Regions from separate parts of the Limnobacter sp. G6BE5S genome, predicted to be linked through region 2. Evidence: predicted binding sites of a transcription regulator. Region 2 holds the regulator's gene; the other holds the start of a gene.

Region 1 (7,299 bases), on a different contig from region 2:
AAAACATTGGGGCGGGGCTTGGGGTCGATGGCGACCAACTACGGGCTCTATTTGCAGAATCAGCTCGCTTGTTGACTCTAGTAAGACCTCTTCATATTTTGAAAAAGGCCGCTTGATCAATAAATCCCACAGTGGGATTTTTTAGAAAACTTAGTCATGAACATCGATCCAGATCTTCCACCTGACGCCTTTGAGATCATGAAGGAACGGCTGCTACACCATTCCTACATGTGCCCATTCTGCTCAAGCCTAGACCTCTCCCGGACACTAAGTGGAATTCAGGATTCAAAGGGCGAGGAGGGTATGCGGGCTACAATTTTGGTGTTCTGTAGAAGCTGTGAGGGCACTTGGTCCCATGTGATGGCCCACCTGGGGATCACCCAAGTGGGCGTGGGTTGCGAGCTCATTGATTAAAGTTGCTTGCGGTATAAAACGATGGCTGCCATTTGGTGGCATGCTGGATTAAAAACAAAATCATCATCCCCGAACTTCGTCAGCCCATGCAGCTCATACTGGCGACCATCTCGCAAGTCAGCAAGCTCATCAAAGGATTCGGCCTCTATAACTTCTAGCAAGTCTACTGCCGCAGCTTCAACTAGTCCTCTTTTTGTATCTTTCAAGCCCACGCCAAAAATGAAGTCCCTATCAATTTCGGTGAGGGTCCTTTTGGCCCAATCAAACGCAATTGCGTTCGAAATTTCCCAGGCAAACAGACAATTAAAATCGTCTTCATCATATCTAATTGGACTTTCGGGAACGCCAAGGCCTTTTGCTTCGCCAACAGCTTGCTTCAGTAATGCGATGTTGGCCAGCTTAGATTTGTCCATTGAGCCTGTTCCTTAAAAAGTCACCTGCACCGCCAGTCAGTGGGCTCGGCTCAGGCTTTTTTGTCATCGCTGCTACCTTGACCTGAACCTCTTCTGGAAGCCCCTTGAGGCTGGCTTCCGTTGCAAAACTGGGTCTGTTTTTATTTGCAACCTTTGGCTCCATGCTTTTGGGCTTGACCTCTTCGTGCTTTTGCCCACTCGAAGCCTTCTCGCCCCGTGGCATGCGCTCCCTTTTGTCGATGGTGACGCCGAATAATGCCTTGTCAATGTCTGTCCGCAACCAAGCAAGGAACTCTTGGCTTGCTTCAACATTCGGCATGTGCTCGCGTACGAACTCGCCCACTTTTTGAGTTTTTCTTGTCTCTTCGATACGTGCTTTTTTAATTAAGAGAATTTGTTTGCGTTCAATTTCAGCAAGTCGTTGTTGTGCTGTTCGCATTTTTTTCCTTCTTTAGTTATGGCTTTGAGCACTAAATTTAGAACACAGTGCTTTTGAGGTAAACGAATTACTAGGTTAAAAAAGCAGTGAGATTTATTCTTGAGAACAAGTTGAAGAACGCAACCATGCAAAACATGCAGTGATCTGTTGTTCTGAAATATTTCTTGATCTGAACGTACGCGACCACACCAATTTGCTCTTGTTTCAGATACGCAAACTACCTTTTGGAGTATTAACGTGAAGAACTTTAAGTGCCAAATAAATGTTGTTTCAAGGTCTGACGGGGCTTCGATTGTGCAGCGCTCAGCCTATCGAGCAGGTCAAAAAATCACCGATGCGGAAACAGGGAAGACTTACGATTATTCGCATCGAAAAGATGTTTGCTTCAGTTACATAACGGCCCCAAAGAATTCCCCGGGTTGGGCTTTGTACCCAGAAAAAGTGTGGAACGCAGCAGCCAAGGCAGACACGCGAAAAAATAGCCGCTTGGCCCGTGAGCTTATGATTTCTTTGCCCGCAGAATTTTCCTATGAAGAACGTGCTCTATTGGTTGCGGAAATTGCGCACTACCTGGTTAAGCAATACAAGGTGGTTGTTCAAGCGGACATTCATGAGCCAAAGATTTTTTCGGCGGAGGAGCTTTTCAAACTCAAAGGGCAGCACGCAGTACCCATGCAAAGTGCACCCGGATTTTTTCATAACCAAAATTGGCACACGCACATTTTATTTTCAACAAGAGAAATGACCCCACGCGGGTTTGACAAAAAAACAAGGGTTCTAGACGATGGCAGAACCGGCCGAGTCGAGATCGAGAAGATCAGAACGGAGGTGGCAAATATGATCAATGCGAAGGCTAGGGAGGCAGGAATTGACCTGTTCATGCATTCGAAGTCGGCGAGGCGTCGTGGATCACCTGAGATTCCAACGATTCCACTGGGGCAAAAGGGGCATTGGGCGACTAAGCGCGGCCTACCAAACGCAACCGCTGAATTGAACCAGCGAATTGCTGAGCACAATCGTACATTGACCGAAGCCGACTTCGACGAGTTTCTCAAGCAGCCAGAATTCACAAAACCAAGCCTAGGAATGAGCATGTAACCTGCCGCTCATTTTGCGCAGATGAGCTACTCTTGGCGGCACTTCTGGGCAAGATGTTGCACACGTGATTAAAGATAAATTAAGTTGCTATTCGAGTATTGCAGTCTTGGAATTGAAGAGTTGCTAAGGATTTTGGGGTGCTTTTAGATGGGCATTGAATAAATTTTGACCGTGACGGTATACTGATTATATATACAGTAAATATAATGTGAGTTTCGTAATGGCCAAAAATTCTTCAAGCCCTGTATTCAAGCATTCTATCGGCACCTTGTCACAGTCCCCAGGTTCAATTGTTCAAGGGGCGAAAAGTCATAGGATGCGCTTGGTGTTGCACAGTCTGTCTGCCGGGTTTCCTTCGCCTGCGGCTGATTATGCGGAAGATGGGTTGGACCTGAACGATTACTTGGTTCGCAACAAACCTGCTTCCTTCATGTTCACCGTGAAAGGTGATTCAATGATTAATGCAGGCATTGTGGAAGGCGACAAGGTGATTGTTGACCGATCAGTGAACCCCAAAAGCAAAGACATCGTGGTGGCGGTGGTAAATGGTGAGTACACCATCAAGCGGCTTTATAAAACTGCTTCGAAAGTGGAATTGCGGCCAGAAAACCCGAACTACCAACCCATTGTATTTAAAGAGGGTAGCGAGCTGGAGATTTGGGGTGTGGTTGTGGGAGTAGCGCGCCGCTATGGTACCCAAAGCTGACCCAGTTTTTGCGCTGGTTGATGTAAATAATTTTTATGTGTCTTGCGAGCGGGTTTTTAACCCCAAGCTTGAAGGCGTGCCCATGGTGGTGCTGTCCAATAACGACGGCTGTGCTGTTGCCCGCAGTGCCGAGGCCAAAGCCCTCGGCGTAAAAATGGGCGAACCCTGGCACAAGTTAAAAGACCTTGCTAAACAACATGGAATTTTGGCGTATTCATCGAACTACACCCTGTATGGCGACATGAGCCAACGGGCGGTGGATGTGCTTTCTACCTTTTGCCCGGACACCGAAGTGTACAGCGTTGATGAAAGTTTTCTGCAAATTGAATCGGTACTGAAGCTTTACCTATCGGCCACAGCCATGGGGCAACAAATGCGCGAGCGTATGCGCCAATGGTTGGGCTTGCCTGTGTGTGTGGGCATTGGCCCCACCAAAACCCTGGCCAAGTTGGCCAACCACATGGCCAAGAAAATGCCGCATTTCAATGGCGTGTGCGACCTGCATGACATTCCACGACCCGAGCGCGTGAAACTGATGGCCGCAATTGATGTGGGCGAAGTGTGGGGAGTAGGGCGGCGCGTGGCTGCGCGTTTGAATGACATGGGCATTTACACGGTGCTTGATCTTCGCAACGCCAAGCCTGCTGAAATTCGCAAACACTTCAATGTGGTGATGGAACGAACCTGCCAAGAACTGCGGGGCCTGCCGTGCCTGGAACTGGAAGATGTTGCACCGGACAAGCAGCAAATTATGAGTTCGAAAAGTTTTGGGCAACCCGTTACCGAGGTTGCGCATTTGTGTGAAGCCATTTCCGCTTATGTAGAAAGGGCGGCCCAGAAACTGCGTGCACAGCAATCACTGGCGGGTGGTTTGTATGTGTTTCTTCGTACCAATCCGTTTGATCCGAGGGCTGCGCAATACAGTGCCAATCACCATGTGTCGTTCGGGATTCCAACTGACGACACACGATTGATTTCAGACCTTGCTGTGCAGGTGATTAAGCATTTGTTCAAGCCTGGCTTTGTGTACAAAAAAGTGGGTGTGATGTTAACGGGCTTAACTGAAAAAGCGAGTTATCAGCATGATCTGTTTGCGGATACAGCAGGGCAGGAAAAGTCTGCAAAACTGATGAAAGCACTGGATGAAATCAATGTCAGGTTTGGACGAGATTCCTTGATTACAGCTTCTAGCGGATTCGACAGAACTTGGGCGATGAGGTGTGGGAACAGAAGCCCGAAGTACACGACATGTTGGGGTGAGACGCCGATCACGAGTTGAGCGCTTTTCGGCCTTAGTGGACTCACCTTTGCAATCCAAGACGTCCGATAACAGTTATTTTCGAGTCAATTACCATCGACTTTGCCAATAACCGTTTCTATCGGGTCGGTCCAAGCTTCATTTTAGAACGCTGTTCAGTGATTCAGCAGGATGTATCTTATATGGTTAAATGCCTTAGGTTATGCCAAAGCAGGTTTTCCCCGGTTTGCGTCAACTACCGAATTCAATTCTATCGTTCCGAATATGCCCAAGAAAAAGAATCGATCCACTGATGGGACTCCCGTAGCGGCACCGGCGGAAGGTGAACGCAGAGCAATCCGTGGCTATGTCGGCCAATATGAGCAGGCTGGCGCTGCAATCTACTCAGCGCTGGAGCGCGACGAGTTGCTGTGGATCGGCGTCGCCGACCGAAACGCGGGCATTGCCGACGACCTGGTACTCGGCTTCGATCGCTTGGTGGTCGGCCACCAGTTCAAGACTTCCAAGTTCCCTAGCACCTTCACTGTTGAGACCCTGTTTACTGGCGCCAACGGCCTATTGAAGCCCCTGGTTCATGCTTGGCAATGCCTAAGCAAGGACAACCCGGGAAGCCAGGTCGAGATTCGCCTGGTTGTCAATGACTTTCCGTCGATCACTGACAAGCCAGGCGACGGCACGCCGCCCCACAGCGCGGCATTTCTTGAAGAGCTCCAGCAGCATCGGAGTCGGCCGATAGCCGATTGGTGCACGCCAAAATGGAGTCGCCTGATCGACAACCTTCGCAGTAAAGCTGGCCTAGGCGCTGACGACTTCGAAAAGTTCTTGCACAGCCTTCGTGTGGTGTACGGAGCTGCGGCCGACTTCATCCAGTCGCACAAGCTAAACGCGGAGCAGGCCCGACAGGCATCCGAGATTGCCAGCGTACTGCCCAAGCTGGTCGCCGATGTACGCGACAAGGACAGGTGGACGCGTGACGAGCTGCTTCGTGAGCTTGGCTGGCGCGATCCCGCCAAGACGTTGCTTATTCATCGGTTCCCGGTAGGCGCCTATGTCCAGCGCAACCGCGACACTGAGGTCAAGCTGCTGGCCGCGCTGCATGCCGTAGACCAGGGCTACGTCTCACTCATAGGACCACCTGGCTCAGGGAAATCAACCCTCCTGCAGGTTGCGCTGGCCACTGAAGCAAATGTCCGGCTCGTTCGCTACTTGGCGTACGTGCCAGGCGCTGCTCAAGGCGTTGGTCGCGGGGAGGCTGACAACTTCCTGATCGACGTCGGCACGCAGCTGCGCAACAGCGGTTTGGTTGGACTTCGTCTCCGCGATGACTCGCTGCATGAGCGCCGCGAACAATTCGGAGTCTTGGTGCGGCAGGCTGGCGAACGCTTCAACCGCGATGGGATACGAACAATCATCGTCGTCGACGGGCTCGACCATGTGCCTCGCGAGGAGAGGCCGACCAATTCGCTTCTGGGCGAGTTGCCTCTTCCCGCGGCTATCCCTAACGGGGTTGTGTTCGTGCTCGGCACGCAGCGGCTGGATCTTGCTAATCTGAAGCCGGCCGTAAAAGAGCAAGCGGAGAAGAGCGAGCGACAGGTTCTCATGGGGCGTCTCGGCCGCGAGGAGATCGCCCGGATGGCAGATGCGCTCGGCCTGCCTGCCGAGATTCCTAGATTGGACCTGAGCAATCTCACGCAGGGCCACCCGCTGGCAACGCGCTACTTGATTCAGGCGCTGTTACACGCCGACGAAGCCAGCCGCAAGCACCTTCTCAGTGGCGGGATGCCGTTCGAAGGTGACATTGAGACCGTTTACACCGCTGCCTGGCGCGAAATCGCAAGCGACAGTGATGCCATGGACGTACTGGGCTTCATCGCCCGGGCCGAAGCGCCAATGGATCTGCGGCTGCTGGCAACGGTGGTCAAGGAGTCCGCGATTGAGCGCGCCCTGTTCGTTGCACGGCACCTGCTCCGCAATTCACTCCATGGATGGAGCGTCTTCCACAACAGCTTCAGGCTATTCGTCATCGCTCAACCGCGAACCCGCCTCGGAAGCGTCGACGCCGAATACTCTCAGCGCGTGTACCGTGACCTCGCCGAGCTGGCGAAGAACGCGCCGCACGACTCGGCTCAGCGGTGGCTTGAGCTTCGCTACCGCGCCCGTGCCGGCGACGGTGCCGATGTACTTGCGCTGGCGATGCCCGCTCGCTTCAGACAGCAAATGGCTAATGGGCGTTCTATCGCAGAGATCCATGCCGACATCCGGCTGGCTCTGCTGGCAGTGCGTGGAACGCATGATGCGACCGCCTTCACGCGGCTGCTGCTATGTCGTGACGAAGTGGGCCGGCGCGAAACAGCCCTTGAATATGCCGAGCAGTTGCCGCTGGCGATGCTGGCGGTCGGGGATATTGATTCAGCGCTCTCTTTCGTGCAGTCCTTCCCCAGCCAGGGCTATGAGGTTGTCGATGTCCTGTTGGCGCGAGGCGACTTCGAGCGAGCAAGGGAGCTGTTTGAAAGCCTTGAGCCACTAGCGCAGCTCCATACGTCCAAGTTCCAGAACCACGGGAACGACTACAACATCAAGGAATTCGAAAGATGGGCAAGGCGCGCCGTCCACTTCCGAGATACCGAGCAGATCCGAACAGCAATTGACCACCTCGTCGCAGAGGGGCTACGCCAGCCCGAAACGGTGGATCCAGAAACTAGCGTCGCGCTGCGCCAGCATTTGAGGAGGGAAGCAGCCGAGGCACTGCTTCTTCAGAAGGTTGGAGCCGATCCGCAAGAAATCTGTAGCAAGCTCGAGGTAGCCGACGAAGATAAGCCGTCCGTGATGGTTTACGCAGGGCTTATGGCTAGCCGGCGTGGCGACGTTGCGCAAGCGATTACCCTTTTTGATTTTGCCGCCGCCCTTCCTGGTTTCGGAGACGTACCCAACGGCTACCGCCGCCGGATAGCACTGATTGCATTCGAAGTTA
Region 2 (7,299 bases):
CGGCCACGGTGCCCGAGTAAATGGTGTCGTCGCCCATATTGGCACCGTTGTTGATACCGGAAACGACAAGATCGGGGCGGCGTTCCAGCAAACCTGTTACTGCCACATGCACGCAATCGGTGGGGGTGCCATTCACATAGCGAAAACCGTTGGCCGCTTTGCGCACAGTAAGCGGGCGATCAAGCGTAAGGGCGTTTGATACACCTGATCGGTCTTGTTCGGGCGCCATGACTTCCAGGTGAACTGTGTTGCCGAATCGTTCTAGCAAGGCACCATGCAGGGCCAGAATGCCAGGGGCGCTGTAGCCATCGTCGTTGCTGATTAAAATATGGGGAATGGTCAAAATCAGGCTTCCTTGCGGCGAAACACCCAAGTGTTTTCAGTGGATTCTTTGGCTGCAAAAGAATAACCGGCGACCTTGAATTTTTTCAGTTGCTCTACATCAGTGATGCGTTGATCAACAATGTGACGGGCCATCAGGCCGCGGGCCTTTTTTGCAAAGAAGCTAATGATTTTGTACTGACCATTTTTATAGTCTTGAAAGGCAGGCTGTACCACACGTGCATTCAAAGCCTTGGTATCGACCGACTTGAAATATTCATCCGAAGCCAGGTTCACCAGCACCGGGTCTTTTTTGCCGAGCTCTTTGTTCAAAGCGGGCGCCACAGTTTGCTTCCAGTATGCGTACAAATCTCTGCCTGCCGAATTGGGCAGCTTGGTGCCCATTTCAAGCCGATAAGGTTGCATTAAATCGAGCGGGCGAAGAATGCCGTACAAACCCGACAAAATACGCACATGCTTTTGGGCAAAGGCCAGTCCATCTTCGTCCAGGGTTTTGGCATCAAAACCATCATACACATCGCCATTGAACGCCAGCAATGCAGGCCGCGAATTTTTCTTGGTGAACTTGGTTGACCATTCGCTGTAACGCGTTGCGTTAAGCACCCCCAACTTGTCAGAAACTGACATGAGTTTGGAAATATCAGCCGGACTCATAGGGCGAAGAATGTTCACCAACTCGGCTGCCTGCTCAACAAATTGGGGCTGCGTGCTGGTTGAAACGGACAAGGGTGTTTCGTAATCGAGCGATTTTGCGGGAGAAAGAACTACAAGCATGGACATGCATCACCTGGTTGTTACTACGGGTTTATTATCGCAGGATCTGGCAGGTGATTCAGGGACAGGGTGGTGTGAAGCCGGGAAAAATACCCAAGACAAGGTATGCGAGACACTGGTTTTTTTGAGGTTGGCCGCGGATGCGACATTGTCGCTCCGCTTCTGGCCGTGTCTCCCAGGCTGTCTCTCCCGAAGATGAATGTATTACCTGTCATATGCACAAATGGATTCAAGCAAATGTGTTGGCAAGTTTTGATTTACTGTATATAATCACAGCATGTCAATTCGAGATTGGTGCCATGAAAGGTTTAACTGCTCGTCAACAAGAAATTCTGGATCTGATTCGCGATCAAATCGCGCAATTTGGCCGCCCCCCAACCCGTGCTGAAATTGCACGGCAATTGGGCTTTCGCTCTGCCAACGCGGCAGAAGATCACTTACAGGCTTTGGCCAAGAAAAACGTCATCGCGCTCGATGCCAGCACCTCGCGCGGCATTCGCCTGCTGGGTGAATATGCTGAAGGTTTGGAAGAAACCGCCAGCAAGGCAGCCGAACGTGCATTCGAGCATTTCATGCAACTGCCGCTAATTGGCCGTGTTGCAGCAGGCAGCCCGATTCTTGCGCAAGAACACGTGGAAAAACAAATTCCGGTTGATCCATCGCTCTTTCCCGACAAGCCCGATTACCTGCTGAAAGTACGTGGCATGTCCATGAAAGACATCGGAATTATGGATGGCGACTTGTTGGCAGTAAAAAAAGCAAGCACCGCACGCGCAGGTCAGGTGGTGGTTGCGCGTGTGAACGACGATGTCACCGTGAAACGTTTTTTTCAGAAAGGCCATGTGGTTGAGCTGCAAGCTGAAAACAGCGATTTCGCCCCCATTGAAGTCGACTTGCGAACAGAAACATTCGCAATTGAAGGTTTGGCTGTTGGTTTGATCCGCCAGGGCCAGTTGCACTAAAAAGCAGTCATTGCACCAAGAGCAATGTCGGGGGTTGTTGTGTCGTCTGATCTTGCCAACATTCACCCTGGCGTTTGGCGCGCCCATCAGCTAGCCAGCAACACCAGCGTACGCATACCTAGCGGCTTTGCTGCCCTGGATCAACAATTGCCAGGGGGTGGCTGGCCCACCCGAAACCTGATTGAACTGCTGTTGAAACACCACGGCATCGGCGAGCTTCGCTTTCTGATCCCCGTGTTACGCAAGCTTTCGCTAGAACAAAAAAAACTGGTGCTGATTGGCGCGCCACTGCTTCCACTTACACCCGTATTTGAACAGTTCGGTGTGGCTTTAAACCAAGTCCATTTAATTCAAACCGACAAACCTCAAGATCGGCTTTGGGCGATTGAACAAGTACTTCAAAGCGATTCATTTGGTGCGCTTTTCATGTGGTTACCCGAGGAAAAAGCATTGTGCAGCCCCACCGTATTACGCCGCTTGCAATACCAGGCCACACGCTCACAAGGTTTAAGTTTTGTATTTCGCCCTATTCGGGCACAAATTCAGCCCTCCCCGGCTTCGCTGCGTTTGTGCCTGACCGCGCAAAGCCCCAACAGCTTGCGCGTGCATTTGATCAAACGCAGGGGCCCTGTGCTGGAACAAGCAGTATTGATTGATTTACCCAAACCGCAAGGTGCTTTACCCGACACCCCGCACTCACAGGAGCTTGTTCGTGCGCTGGATCGCCCTGAGTTACAAACAAACTTTCAAACAACCCTGCAAGCCACAGGAAACTACACCTCAGTTTGACGCCAATTCACTGTTTGAATTGGCAGCACATTACAGCCCGATGGTGTGTTGGCGACAAGACCAACACCATGAATATGCGGGGTGGTTGGTTGAAGTGCACAGCAGCTTCAGGCTGTTTGGTGGTGCACAGGCTTTGCTTTCGCAATTGTGGCAAAGCGCAGAAGAGTTTCCTGGTGAACTGCAACTGGCCAACCACCACACCGCCACTGGGGCTTGGTGGCTTGGTAAATGTGCGCCTGCGCACACTGAAAGTGACTTTCTGGCCATGCTGAGTTTCAATGACAACAGCTTGTTGTCCCTGCCAACACATGCACTGGATTGCGATTTAAAGTTACAAACCACCTGGCAACAATGCGGCTTTAATCGCATTGGTGATTTGTGGCGTTTGCCGCGCGACGGGTTTTTAAAACGCTTTGGCGCGCAGGCACTGGCAGAACTTGATTCAGGCTTTGGCGTTCAAAACAAATTGGCACCAGGCGCGGTTAGCCACACACCTGCCAACACCTTTGAACAAGAAACGGAATTGCCGTTTCACAGCGACAGGCTAGACCTGATTGAGCACCACGCACAAACCCTGCTTCAAGCAGTGTGCCGCTGGTTAAAGCAGCAAAAACATGGTGCACGTGAATTGCAGTGGTCCTTCAAGCATGCGCATGGTGAAGAAATTTTGCGCCTTCGAAGTGCGCAGCCCACCGACTGCCTTGATACCTGGAAACGGCTGCTGCACCACCAACTGGGGCGAATGCAATTTGAAGATGACATACGCAACCTGCGGGTACAGTGCGCGCACAGTGAATTGCTGCCCAATATAAACACCAGTTTTTTACCCGATCCAGGGAAAAGCTTGCACAATTGGGACAATACCTGCGATGTTCTGCGCGCGCGCCTGGGCGAACAAACCGTGTTGTTTGCAGCCACTGAAAGCGACCCAAGACCGGAATACAGCGTTGTGTTGCAGCCTGTCCCCTTAATTAAAAATTCAAGTATTGCCTTTAAAAAAGGCGATAAAACACACACCCCTGAACTGAACAACGCCACCTTGCCCTGCAGTGCGCCAAGGCCTTTGTGGTTGTTGCCACAGCCCAAACCCTTGCAAGGTAAAACCCCAAGCTGGCAAGCCGGTGGCCCTTGGCAGTTGCTCAGTGGCCCTGAGCGTGTTGAGTTTGGCTGGTGGGATGCCCAACCTTGCAAGCGCGATTACTATTGCGCACGCGACAGCAACTCGAGTTTGGTGTGGCTGTACCAAGACCTGCTTGAAGACAACACACGCTGGTTTTTACACGGTTACTTTGCATGACTAAAACCATGGAAAATCCGATCCGCTTTGCGGAACCACTGGCATTGAGCAATTTCAGTTTTTTAAAAAGTGCATCGCACCCCGAAGAACTGGTTCAACAGGCGAAACTACTGGGTTACAGCGCCATTGGCATTGCCGATGAATGTTCGCTTGCGGGCATTGTTCGCGCACACCAGGCCGCCAAAGAAAGCGGCATACAACTGCTGGTGGGTGCGCAATTTCTGTTTGCACACAGCAGTCAATTTGCTGGCCAGCGCATTGCCCTGGTTGTGAAAAATAAAACGGGTTACACCCACTTGTGCCGGCTGATTACACAGGCACGCAGCCGTGCATTCAAAGGCGATTACCTGTTTACCCGCGAAGACCTTGCCGACATTCCACCCGGACTGCATTTATTGCTGCTACCCGATGAGCGCAACAAAGAAAACTTGGCTGCACTGCTAAGTTGGTGCGCCAAACGCTTCACTGGCCGAATGCACTTGGTGTGCAATTTGCAGCACAGGGGGTTTGACAAAGCATGGTTGCTGCACTTGCAAACTTTGGCCCACTTGCACCATGTCGAATTAATGGCCAGCAATTTGCCTGTGATGCATTCAAGCGAACGAAAAAACCTGCACGATGTGCTCACTGCCATTCGGCTGAACTGCAGCCTGAACGAGGCCAGACCCTTTCTGGAAACGAATGCGCAACGTTGCCTGCAACCCTTGCAGGTACTTGCCCAAACTTACCCGCACACCTTGCTTGAGCAAACCACGACACTGGCGGCGCAATGTGTGTTTTCGCTCGATGAATTGCGCTACCAGTACCCCCGTGAAATCAGCCCCGAAGGCCTGGAGCCCACAGAGTACTTGCGCCTGCTTGTAGAGCAAGGTGCGATGCAGCGCTACAGCAACGCAGTACCCGCAAAAGTTCGAAAACAGATTGAACATGAATTGACGCTGATTGAAGAACTGAAATTTGAGGCTTACTTTTTAACCGTTCACGACATTGTTCGCTTTGCGCGTTCGCGCAATATTTTGTGCCAGGGACGTGGATCTGCCGCCAATTCCGTGGTGTGTTATTGCCTGCACATTACTGAAGTAAACCCCGACAAAATGGCGGTGCTGTTTGAGCGTTTTATTAGCCGCGAACGCAACGAGCCACCCGACATCGACGTGGACTTTGAACACACACGCCGCGAAGAAGTGATTCAATACATATACAAAAAATATGGTCGTGACCGGGCCGCATTGGCCGCCAGTGTAGTGGTGTACCGGCCCCGCTCGGCACTGCGAGATGTGGGAAAAGCACTGGGATTGGCCACTGACGTGATTGAGCAATTGGCCAAGTCACAAGATGGCGGTTACAGCCGCAGCATGCGTGTCGACCACATGGTGCAGGCGGGAATTGATGTGCGTCAAACCACGATTCAACATTGCGTGCATTTGGCTGATGAACTATTGGGTTTTCCGCGGCATTTGTCGCAACACACAGGTGGCTTTGTGATTGCGCGCGACAGCCTGACTGAACTGGTGCCGGTTGAAAATGCATCCATGCCAGACCGCAGTGTGATTCAGTGGGACAAAGACGACCTGGATGCCATGGGCCTGATGAAAGTGGATGTATTGGCGCTGGGAATGCTGAGCGCCATCCGCATGACACTGGACGAACTGCACAAAAAGCGGGGCGCCCCCCAAACCCTGCAAGCCATACCGCCTGAAGACCGCGCAGCTTACGACATGATGTGCAAGGCCGACACTGTGGGTGTGTTTCAAATAGAAAGCCGCGCACAAATGGGCATGCTGCCACGCCTGCAACCCCGCGAATATTACGACCTGGTAATTCAGGTGGCCATTGTGCGACCCGGCCCCATTCAAGGCGGCATGGTTCACCCGTTCTTAAAACGCAGGCAAGGCCTGGAGGCAGTGAACTACCCCTCGGATGCCTTGAAAGAGGCACTGGGTCGCACCGAGGGTGTGCCAATTTTTCAGGAACAAGTGATGCAGGTGGCCATTTTGGCTGCAGGCTTTACACCGGGCGAGGCCGATGCGCTGCGCCGCGGCATGGCAGCCTGGAAGCGCAAGGGTGGCCTGCACCATTTCTATGAACGTGTGGTGGGTGGCATGGTAGAACGCGGCTACACCCGCGAGTTTGCCGAAAGTATTTTCAGGCAAATGGAAGGCTTTGGCGAATATGGCTTTCCGGAAAGCCATGCAGCCAGTTTCGCGATGCTGGTGTATGCGTCGGCCTGGCTGAAATGCCACCACCCGGATGCATTTTTGTGTGGCTTGCTCAACGCTCAACCCATGGGTTTTTATGCACCTTCGCAACTGATTCAGGATGCGCAAAGGCACGGGGTGAAAGTATTGCCCGTGGATGTGCAATGCAGTGCGTTTGAAACCCGGCTGGAAACCCGGCTGGACAGTTGCAACGGCACCTTGCTCCCTGTTCGCTTGGGCCTGAACCGTGTGAATGGCCTGAAAAACGATGCTGCTTTGCGCATTGTTCGAACCCGTGAACAAGGCCTGTTTGAAAGTGTGGAAGACCTGACCAAACGCGCACAGCTTGACCGCGCTGACCTGCTTGCGCTGGCCGACGCCAATGCGCTGGAACAACTGGCCGGGCACCGCCGCCAAGCTGTGTGGCAAACTGCAGCAACCGAAACAAATGGCTTTCGAGATGGCGCAAGAAACCCAGACTTGCTGACCCACACCCGAAGCAATGAAACACCGCTTGCATTGCCAAAGGCCAGCGAACTGGAAGACATGCTGGCTGATTACCGCGCAACCGGTGCAAGCCTTCAACACCACCCTATTTCATTTTTGCGCAAGCAACTGGCACCTTACAAAATAAGGCAGGTTGAAGAATTGCGCACCTACCCGAACGGCCGATTGGCGCGTGCCTGCGGCATTGTGACGCACCGGCAACGCCCGGCCACTGCGCATGGCACCGTGTTTTTAAACCTTGAAGATGAAACAGGCAATGTGAATGTCATTGTGTGGAACAGCCTGGCAGAGGAACAGCGGCAAGTGTTACGCAATGCGCAAATCATGGGCGTATTTGGCATATGGCAGCGCGAAGGCGAAGTATGTAATTTGGTAGCACGCAGGCTGGTGGACTACACCCACCTGCTTGCGCAACTACAAACACCTTCTC

Evidence for each region. The regulator LexA, encoded in region 2, represses DNA repair genes until DNA is damaged. The targets are predictions, from matches to a motif close to ACTGTATNNNNATACAGT.
Region 1: the regulator LexA is predicted to act here: its motif matches at 2,546-2,563, upstream of ACVL1J_RS13645 (LexA family protein).

Annotation. Positions count from the first base shown of each region.
Region 1 is NZ_JBZFLM010000007.1:130,814-138,112, forward strand. Features, by position in the region: gene ACVL1J_RS13625 (hypothetical protein) at 1-116, shown strand, start outside; gene ACVL1J_RS13630 (hypothetical protein) at 411-827, opposite strand; gene ACVL1J_RS13635 (hypothetical protein) at 814-1,266, opposite strand; gene ACVL1J_RS13640 (MobA/MobL family protein) at 1,504-2,364, shown strand; gene ACVL1J_RS13645 (LexA family protein) at 2,585-3,070, shown strand; gene ACVL1J_RS13650 (Y-family DNA polymerase) at 3,054-4,349, shown strand; gene ACVL1J_RS13655 (ATP-binding protein) at 4,593-7,299, shown strand, end outside.
Region 2 is NZ_JBZFLM010000004.1:218,603-225,901, reverse strand. Features, by position in the region: gene surE (5'/3'-nucleotidase SurE) at 1-343, opposite strand, end outside; gene yaaA (peroxide stress protein YaaA) at 346-1,116, opposite strand; gene lexA (transcriptional repressor LexA) at 1,416-2,078, shown strand; gene imuA (translesion DNA synthesis-associated protein ImuA) at 2,118-2,867, shown strand; gene ACVL1J_RS09015 (DNA polymerase Y subunit UmuC family protein) at 2,791-4,164, shown strand; gene ACVL1J_RS09010 (error-prone DNA polymerase) at 4,161-7,299, shown strand, end outside.